Regions from separate parts of the Modestobacter sp. KNN46-3 genome, predicted to be linked through region 3. Evidence: predicted binding sites of a transcription regulator. Region 3 holds the regulator's gene; each other region holds the start of a gene.

What was found. The regulator LexA, encoded in region 3, represses DNA repair genes until DNA is damaged. The targets are predictions, from matches to a motif close to TCGAACANNTGTTCGA.
Region 1: the regulator LexA is predicted to act here: its motif matches at 938-953, upstream of recA (recombinase RecA).
Region 2: the regulator LexA is predicted to act here: its motif matches at 1,231-1,246, upstream of G5C62_RS29035 (DUF222 domain-containing protein).
Region 4: the regulator LexA is predicted to act here: its motif matches at 1,033-1,048, upstream of G5C62_RS06925 (DUF6504 family protein).

What each region holds. Positions count from the first base shown of each region.
Region 1 covers NZ_JAAKGN010000016.1:42,547-44,742, forward strand. The annotation lists gene G5C62_RS06290 (NAD(P)H-binding protein) at 1-376, opposite strand, end outside; gene G5C62_RS06295 (helix-turn-helix domain-containing protein) at 458-868, shown strand; gene recA (recombinase RecA) at 1,075-2,112, shown strand.
Region 2 covers NZ_JAAKGN010000084.1:120-2,315, forward strand. The annotation lists gene G5C62_RS16660 (C40 family peptidase) at 38-574, opposite strand; cyclic di-AMP (ydaO/yuaA leader) riboswitch at 591-743, opposite strand; gene G5C62_RS29035 (DUF222 domain-containing protein) at 1,264-1,785, shown strand; gene G5C62_RS16665 (DUF222 domain-containing protein) at 1,671-2,196, shown strand, end outside.
Region 3 covers NZ_JAAKGN010000073.1:11,031-13,226, reverse strand. The annotation lists gene G5C62_RS15605 (hypothetical protein) at 1-516, shown strand, start outside; gene lexA (transcriptional repressor LexA) at 544-1,371, opposite strand; gene G5C62_RS15595 (LysM peptidoglycan-binding domain-containing protein) at 1,641-2,196, shown strand, end outside.
Region 4 covers NZ_JAAKGN010000019.1:29,693-31,888, reverse strand. The annotation lists gene G5C62_RS06935 (DNA polymerase III subunit alpha) at 1-58, opposite strand, end outside; gene G5C62_RS06930 (SAV_6107 family HEPN domain-containing protein) at 55-594, opposite strand; gene G5C62_RS06925 (DUF6504 family protein) at 594-920, opposite strand; gene G5C62_RS06920 (YbaK/EbsC family protein) at 1,263-1,787, shown strand; gene G5C62_RS06915 (GNAT family N-acetyltransferase) at 1,787-2,196, shown strand, end outside.

The DNA.
Region 1 (2,196 bases), on a different contig from region 3:
TCAGCCGCTCGGTGGCGGCGTGCTCGGGGGCCAGCGGGAGCGGGGTGTCGTCGACCTTGGGCGCGCTGGTGTAGACGACCAGTCCCACGCCTGCGGCCCGGGCCGCGTCCAGCACGTTGCCGTGCTGGGTCACCCGCTGGCCGACCTCGCTGCCGGAGACCAGCAGCAGCCGGTCGGTGCCCTCCAGGGCGGTCTGCAGGCTCGCCGGGTCGCCGTACTCGGCCTGGCGGACCTGCACGCCACGGGCGGCCAGGTCGCTGGCCTTCCCCGGGGTGCGGACGACGGCGACGACCTCGCCGGCGGGCACGCCGGCGTCGAGCAGTCCGGTGACGACGAGCCGGCCGAGGTGGCCGCTGGCTCCGGTGACGGTGATCAAGGGGGACTCCTCCGAGTGCTTCCTGCACGGTGGGCACTTACGAACAGTTAGTACCCGCTCGTCGGACGGTACCCTGGCGGCGTGCGCGAGGCGGCTGGGGGTGCGGGAGAGCAGACGGTCGAGGAGCTGGTGGCCGACGTCTTCCGGCGCGCCTGCACCTCCCGCGAGGCGCTGGAGCACGTGACCGGCAAGTGGTCGCTGCTGGCGCTCTCGGCCCTGGCCGAGTCCTCGCACCGGTTCGGCGAGCTGCGCCGGCGGATCGAGGGCGTGAGCGAGCGGATGCTGGCGCAGAGCCTGCAGACCCTCGAGCGGGACGGCTGGGTGCACCGCGAGGTGCGGTCGGCGATCCCCCCGCACGTGGAGTACCGGCTGACCGAGGACGGCGCCGCCCTCGTGCCCCACCTGCTGGCGCTCATCTCCTTCGTCGAGGGCCGGATGCCGGCCGTGCACGCGGCCCGGGCCCTCGCCGACGAGGTCCGTCCGCCGCGCTGACCGCGCTGTCCCGGTGGACGCCGAGGGTGCTGGACGGCACGACGCACCGATCCCGGCGTGTCACTGGATTCGAACAAGTGTTCGGCCTACGGTGGCGTCCACAGGTCCGGTGTCCGTCCACAGATGCACCCGGTCCGCGGAAAGTGTCAGACCCCCGCCCTAGCGTCGGCGACGACCCGCTACAGCGACATCCGAAGGTGGCCACCATGGCAACGCTCGACCGCGACAAGGCCCTCGACATGGCCCTCGCCCAGATCGACAAGCAGTTCGGCAAGGGCTCCGTCATGCGCCTGGGCGACTCGCCCGAGGTCGCCATGAAGGTCATCCCGACCGGCTCCGTCGCCCTCGACATCGCCCTCGGCGTCGGCGGCCTGCCCCGTGGCCGCGTCGTCGAGGTGTACGGCCCCGAGGCCTCCGGCAAGACGACGGTCGCCCTGCACGCGGTGGCCAACGCCCAGGCGGCCGGCGGCATCGTCGCCTTCATCGACGCCGAGCACGCCCTCGACCCGGACTACGCCCGGGCGATCGGGGTCGACACGGACGCACTGCTGATCAGCCAGCCCGACACCGGTGAGCAGGCGCTGGAGATCGCCGACATGCTGATCCGTTCCGGTGCGCTCGACCTCATCGTCGTCGACTCGGTGGCGGCCCTGGTGCCCCGCGCCGAGATCGAGGGCGAGATGGGTGACAGCCACGTCGGTCTGCAGGCCCGGCTGATGAGCCAGGCGCTGCGCAAGATCACCGGTGCGCTCAGCAACTCCGGCACGACCTGCATCTTCATCAACCAGCTGCGCGAGAAGGTCGGCGTGGTCTACGGCTCCCCGGAGGTCACCACCGGTGGTCGTGCGCTGAAGTTCTACGCCTCGGTGCGGCTCGACATCCGCCGGATCGAGACCCTGAAGCAGGGCACCGACGCGGTCGGCAGCCGGGTGCGGGTCAAGGTCGTCAAGAACAAGGTGGCCGCTCCGTTCAAGCAGGCCGAGCTCGACCTCATCTGGGGTCAGGGCTTCAGCCGCGAGGGTGGGCTCATCGACATGGGTGTGGAGCAGGGCTTCGTCCGCAAGTCCGGCGCTTGGTACACCTACGAGGGCGACCAACTCGGCCAGGGCAAGGAGAACGCCCGCAGCTTCCTGCGGGACAACCCCGACCTCGCCGACGAGATCGAGCGGAAGATCAAGGAAAAGCTCGGCATCGGGGTCGTGGCGGCGGCCGAGGCCCCGGCGGCCGCACCGGCTGACTTCTGACCCCGCCGGTGTCGGACGCACCGTTCGACGGCGGGTCGGGCAGCGAGGGCTCCGGGGACGACGTCGTGCCGGCCGGTGACAGTG
Region 2 (2,196 bases), on a different contig from region 3:
CTTGACCCGTGACGGGGTCGCAACACCCCGGGCGACGTCAGACCAGACGACGCGCAGAGTTGTAGCCCCACATGGTGTCGACGTTGATGGTGCGGACGACGTCCCCGGCGGTGGGGGCGTGCACCATCAGGCCGTTGCCGATGTAGATGCCGACGTGGCCCACCGGGTCGTAGAAGAAGACCAGGTCACCGGGCTGCAGGTCGGCGCGGGCCACGGGCACGCCCATCGTCGACTGCATGCGGGAGGAGTGCGGCAGCGTGATGCCGGCGGCCGCGTAGGAGTACTGCGTCAGCCCGGAGCAGTCGTAGACGTTCGGGCCGGCCCCGGCCCAGACGTAGGGCTTGCCCTGCTGGGCGAGCGCCGTGTCGACGATGATCTGGGCAGCTGCGTTGGGAGCCGCGACCGGGGCCACCGGTGCCGCGACGGGTGCTGGGGCGGCCGCTCCACCGCCGCCGACCGAGGCCTGGGCGGCCATCGGGGTGAGGGCGACGCCCGCGCTGGCGAACAGCGCGATCAGTGCCCGGCGACCGGAACGGGAGGGACGACGGGCGGGGGACGTGCGAGTGGTCGTCATGGACGACGGGTTCTCCTTGTTCTCCTCGACCGCCTACCGAGTTAGCTGACGGGTTCGGGCGGGGAACTCGCCCGGCGCTCCGGCACTCGCGTGCCGTTGCGTTTCACCCCAGAACTGCGGTGGGTCCCCGGTCCGGGCGTTCGCGGCGACGTTGCGGCGGTTGCCCGGTTCGGCGGTGCTCGCCGGTGTCACCGCGTGTGGCGACTCAGGGGCCGGCAGGCGCGGATGACGGTAGGGCTGTCATGGATCTGTCACAAAGTGCCGCCGGTTGCGGTTCCGACACTCCGCAGGCCCGCAACACGCCCGGGCGGCGGGGACGACTCGCCGAGCTGACGTCGAGCAACGCTGGAGTGCGCCGTCGGCGAGCGCGGCTCTCGCCGGCTGTTCCCGTCGGGAATCCGATTTCTGGTCGGACGGCGGGTGGGCACGTTTCGTGTTCGACGCGACACGGCCCGCTGCAGGAGTCGTCACGTGATCGGTTGTCGCGTCGACCAGCGCTTGAGACGGCCCTGGTCGCTGATCCCGCCTGCCGCGCTGGTGCCCGGGCGGACGCGTTGACGCGCCGCGGTCGGTCGTGTCAAGGGACTGTCGGCATGTGTGGACAGGCGGCTGACCAGCTGATTCGCCTTGCTCGGCGTCCTTTAGGGCGCTACTATTCGTACATACGTTCGAATGCTGCGGGAGGTGTCGTGAGCGAGTTGATGTCGGCTCTCGACGCCCTTGCGGCCGATGACCTGCACTCGCTCACGGACGGGCAGGTGCTGGACCGGACGGCGTTCCTGGTGCAGCTGGTGAACCGTGCGTCGGCGGAGTTGACCCGCACGGTCCGGCGCGCGGACACCACGCAGGCCGCCGAGCGCGACGGGTTGAAGAGCGTGCGGTCGTGGCTGACCGGGCACGCGCGGCTGGCTCCGGTGGACGCTTCGCGGATCCTGCGTTCCGGGCGGGCGCTGGAGCACTTCCCGGCGCTGGCCGCCGGGTTCGCCGACGGGCAGATCACCGCGGCGCAGGTGAACGTGGTGGCCGAGAAGGTGGGGCCGGGCGAGGTCGCCCGGGCAGTCGAGCAGGGCATCGACCTGGCCGCGTTCGACCAGGTGTGGGCGCGCGTGGCGGTCGAGTCGCCGCACCAGTCGCTGGTGGCGGCGGTGCAGGCCTTCGAGGACGCACTCGACCCCGATGGCCCGGAGCCGGACCCGAGGGGCGGCGGCTGACGATCGCCAAGCACTCCGACGGCAGCGTCACCGGTCGGTTCGACCTGGATGCGGTGGGTGGGGAGAAGGTTCAGGCCGCGATCGAGTCGATCGTGCAGGCCGACCGCCCCAGGGGTGATGAGCGGACCCGCGCTCAGCAGAACGCCGACGCCCTCGTTCAGTTGTGTGACAACCAGCTGGCCAGCGGTGACCTGCCGATCCTGCGGACGGTGAAGCCGCACGTGGTCGTGGGCATCGACCTGGACGACCTGGTCGACCCCGCCACCGGTGCCGCTGCGGCGGAGATGGGCTTCGGCGCGACGATCTCCGCGGCGCGGGCCCGCTACCTGGCCTGTGACGGCAGTATCTCCCGGATCGTGATGGGCCCCGACGGGGTGCCGCTGGACCTCGGCCGGGACCACCGGGTCGTCA
Region 3 (2,196 bases):
CGCCCCGATGCGCCCCTCGCCGACGGAGCCACCGTGCCGATGAGCGAGGTGGCGGCGCTCGGGTTCACGTTGACCGGCACCCCGGGCGGCCCGGTGGGTCGGGCCGGCCAGTTGCTGGTCACCGGTGGCGCCGTGTCCGCGGACGGCTCGCGGATCGCCCTGCGGACCTACACCGACGCCTATGTCTGGCCGCTGAGCGGCTCGGACGTCGCCGGTGCGTTGGCCGGGCCCCCGGTGCGGGTGCCGTTGCCGGAGGCTCCGCAGGGTGAGGCCATCGCCTTCGCGGCGAACGACCGGGACCTGCTCGTCGCCGGCGAGGGGCTCCCTGCGGTGGTCACCCAGGTGTCGGCCACCGGTGACCTGACGGGGGCGGCCCCGGCGGAGCCCACCGAGGCTGCCGCCGGGTCGCTGGCGACCGCCGGTGGGGTCGAGCCGCTGACCGCCGGTCTCGTCGCCGCGGCCGTGGCCACCGTGCTCGTGTGGGTCGGCGGCAAGCTCCGGCGGCGCCCGGCCTGAGCACGAGCCCGGCGCCGCTGCCCGAGGTCAGACCCGGCGGAGCACGGTGACGACCCGGCCGAGGACCGTCGCGTCGTCGCCCGGGATGGGCTCGTACGCGGCGTTGTGTGGCATCAGCCACACGTGCCCGTCGCGCCGCTTGTAGGTCTTCACCGTCGCCTCGCCGTCGATCATCGCGGCGACGATCTCGCCGTTCTCCGCGGTCGGCTGCTGCCGGACGACGACCCAGTCGCCGTCGCAGATCGCCGCGTCGACCATCGAGTCGCCCGCGACCTTCAGCATGAACAGGGTGCCCTCGCCGACCAGCTCGCGGGGGAGGGGGAAGACGTCTTCGACCGCCTGCTCGGCCAGGACCGGACCACCGGCGGCGATCCGGCCGACGAGGGGCACGTACGTGGGTCGGGGGGCGGAGGCGTCGTCGACGCCACTGGCTGCGCCGGACCCGGCCAGTGCCTCGGCCGCGGTCTCGTTCGTCGTCGTCGCGGTGCCGTCGCCGGGGAGGCGCACGTCGAGTGCGCGCGGCCGGTTCGGGTCACGGCGCAGCCAGCCCTTGCGCTGCAGCACCGACAACTGGTGGGCCACGGACGAGGCGGAGGAGAGGCCGACCGCCTCGCCGATCTCGCGGACCGAGGGCGGGTAGCCGCGACGCTCGATCGAGTCACGGATGACCTCGAGCACCCGGCGCTGCCGCTGGGTCAGGCCGTCGCCGTCGGCGGCCCGGTCGGGGAACTCCCGCACCGCCGCACCCGCTCCCGCCGCAGCGGTGGGCGCTGCGCCGTCGGCTGATGCCGTGCCGGACGCTCCACGCCGCGAAGGGCTCTTGCCGCCGCGCGCCTTCGGGCCGTCGACCGCCATGTGTCCTCCTCGTCCGGCTGCCTCGGCAGCAGTCCCCGGTGGCGCCCTGCCGTACCGACGGCCGTGTCGCCACGGCGAGCCGGGACCGCGGACGCCGTCCTCGATCGCCTCGGAACCGTATCGCCTCCGGCCGCTCCGTTCAAACAGGTGTTCGAAGAAGTCGCCGTGTCGGCGTGTTCCTGTCGGTGGCGTGCGGTAGACATCGCCCAGACGTTCCGTTCGAACGTCTGTTCGACAACCCGGTACCGCGAGACCCCTGGAGCACCCCGATGGCCAGTCCGCAGCTCGAGCTCCCCGTGGCCGCCCCGGCCTCGATGGCGGTCGTGCTCCCGTTCCCGGGGGCGCGTCAGGTGGCGCGCTCGCCCCGGTCCGTGGTGCACGGTCAGCCTGCACCCCTGCCCCGGGTGGCTCGTCCGGCGGCGGGCCGGCGAGGCGCCGGGCAGCCCGACGTGCGCCCTGGTCGACTGGTCGGCGTCGCGGGCGGGGCTGGGGTGGGCGGCGCGGGCTGCGCGAGGCGCACGGGAGCGGTCGGCGGTGCCGTCGCCCCCGGTGCGCAAGCGCCGTTGCGGCTGACCCGGCGCGGGCGGCGAGTGGTCGCCGGGCTGTCCATCGCCTTCGGGGTGTCCGTCGCCGCGGTGACGTTCGCCGCCGAGTCCGGCGGCCCCGGCGGCGGCCTGGAGCTGGCCGGTTCGACGACGGTCGTCGTCCAGTCCGGGGACACCCTGTGGTCGATCGCCGGCGAGATCGCCCCGGAGGAGGACCGGCGTGCCGTCGTCGACGCGCTCCTCGACGTGAACGGGCTCTCCGACGTCGACCTCGTGCCCG
Region 4 (2,196 bases), on a different contig from region 3:
CGCCGTGCCGCATCGAGTACCCCGACGCGACGTGCAGGTGGACGAAGGGGTCGCTCACGAGGCAGTGTCGGAGGCGCGGTCGGGACCAGCGCCGGAGCCGGGGTGGCCCGGACCGCGCCGGCGCGAGCCGGGGTCGACCGCCCGCAGGCGCGCGGGCGGCGGTGGCACCGGGCGGCTGATCGTGGTCTCGACGACGCCGAGGAACGTGCCGACGTCCCGGACCAGGTCGTCGGCCTCCCGTGCGGTGACGGCGTGCGAGAGCCCTGCCTCGGCGGCGGCGCGCTTGGCCGCCCCGGCGGCGAAGAACGCCGCCCACTCCGACAGCTCGGGGGCGACCTGACCGATCAGCACCCAGGCGCTGCGCGGCCGGCGCCGCCCGGCCTCGGGCTGGGTGCGGGCGGCCAGCACGGCCGCCGCGGCGCGCAGCGCGGCCAGGTGTGCGGTCGCGTACCGCCAGGCCGGGTCGGGGCTGCTGGCGGCCTCGGCCAGCCCTCGATGGGCCTGACCGAGCAGCTGGGCGGCGGCCGCGGGCAGCGGCGGGAGCAACGGGAGCTGCCCGTCGGCGGCGGCCGGGAGGGCCCGGGCGGCGCCCATCAGTCGTGCACCCGGACGAGCAGCCACTGGTTGCCCGTCGGCTCCCAGGACAGGTCGAAGACCCCGGCGAAGCTCATCCGGGACCGGCCTGCGCGGACCGCCTCGACCCGCCAGACCTGCCGGGTGGCGACCAGCTCGGCCGACGCCCCACCCCGGCCGGCGACATCGGTCTGCCACCACGGTGCGGTCTCCACCCACGAGTCGAGCAGCTCCCCCACCACGTACCGGGTCTGCCCTCGCCAGAACTCGGCCGGCCCCGACGGCCCCTGCTCGACCTGCACCTCTTCACCGACCCGGCCACCGGCCCCGGCGAGCACTCGGCTCATGTCAGACTCCGCAACTCTTCGCCCCTCCCGGCTGCCCCGCCCTCCGGCCCGGCGGGGAAGCGCACGTCGGGGAGGACGTGACGGCCCGGGCCGGCGAACGGGTCGCCGGTGTTCGAACAGGTGTTCGAACACCGATGAGTAGACCGGACCCGGTCGGGGCGGTCAAGCCGAACAGGCGTGTCGTCATCCGTGTCGTTACAGCGACTGCACTCAGGGCAGCGACACACCCTCGAGCCCGACTCGTGGGTCGCCGCGACCCCGGGCGACGGCCGTCTGCGGCCGGCGCCCGACCGCACGTCCCGGGTGGCGCAGGGCCCCGGGGCCGGTGGGAGGATCGCTGGCATGACCGCTGCGGAGACCCCGCACCACCCCCGGGTCGCCGAGGTCGAGCAGGTGCTGCGCACCGCCGGCGTCACCGGTGAGGTGCGCGTGCTGCCCGACAGCGCCCGCACGGCCGCCGCCGCGGCCGCCCAGCTCGGCGTCGAGGTCGGTGCGATCGCCAACAGCCTGGTGTTCGATGCCGGCGACCTCCCGCTGCTCGTCCTCACCAGCGGCGCCCACCGGGTCGACGAGGCGCTGGTCGCCGACCTGCTCGGCCTCCCGCGGATCACCCGGGCCACCCCCGAGTTCGTCCGCCGGCACACCGGCCAGGCCATCGGCGGGGTGGCCCCGGTCGGCCACCCGGAGCCGATCGGCACCCTGGTCGACGTGGAGCTCGCCCGGTACGCCCGGGTGTGGGCGGCCGCCGGGCACCCGCACACCGTCTTCCCCACCAGTTACGACGAGCTGTTGCAGCTCACCGCCGGTACCCCCGCGGAGGTCGGCCCAGGGCCCTCCCCGGCCGCCGCCGACGAGGAGACCCCCTGATGACCGGCACCACTCCCGCCACCCGGATCACCGAGCTGCCCGCCGGCTGGATGCGCGAGCACCTGCACGAGGCGCTGGCGATCTACGGAGCGGCGATGGGCTACGGCGACTCCGTCGTCGCCGGGCGTTACGGCTACGCCGTCCAGCACACCGAGCGAGAGGGCTTCCGTGCGGTGGGCGCCTTCGTCGAGGCCCCCCGGGGCGACGGCACGGTCGGTGAGCAGCTGGTCGGCTTCGGCTACGGCTACGTCGTCGCTCCCGGCCAGTGGTGGCACGACCAGGTCCGCAACGCCCTGGACCGGCGGACGGCGAAGCAGTGGCTGCCCGGCGCATTCGAGGTCTGCGAGCTGCACGTGCACCCCGACCGGCAGAGCCAGGGCCTGGGCCGGCAGCTGCTGCACGCGCTGCT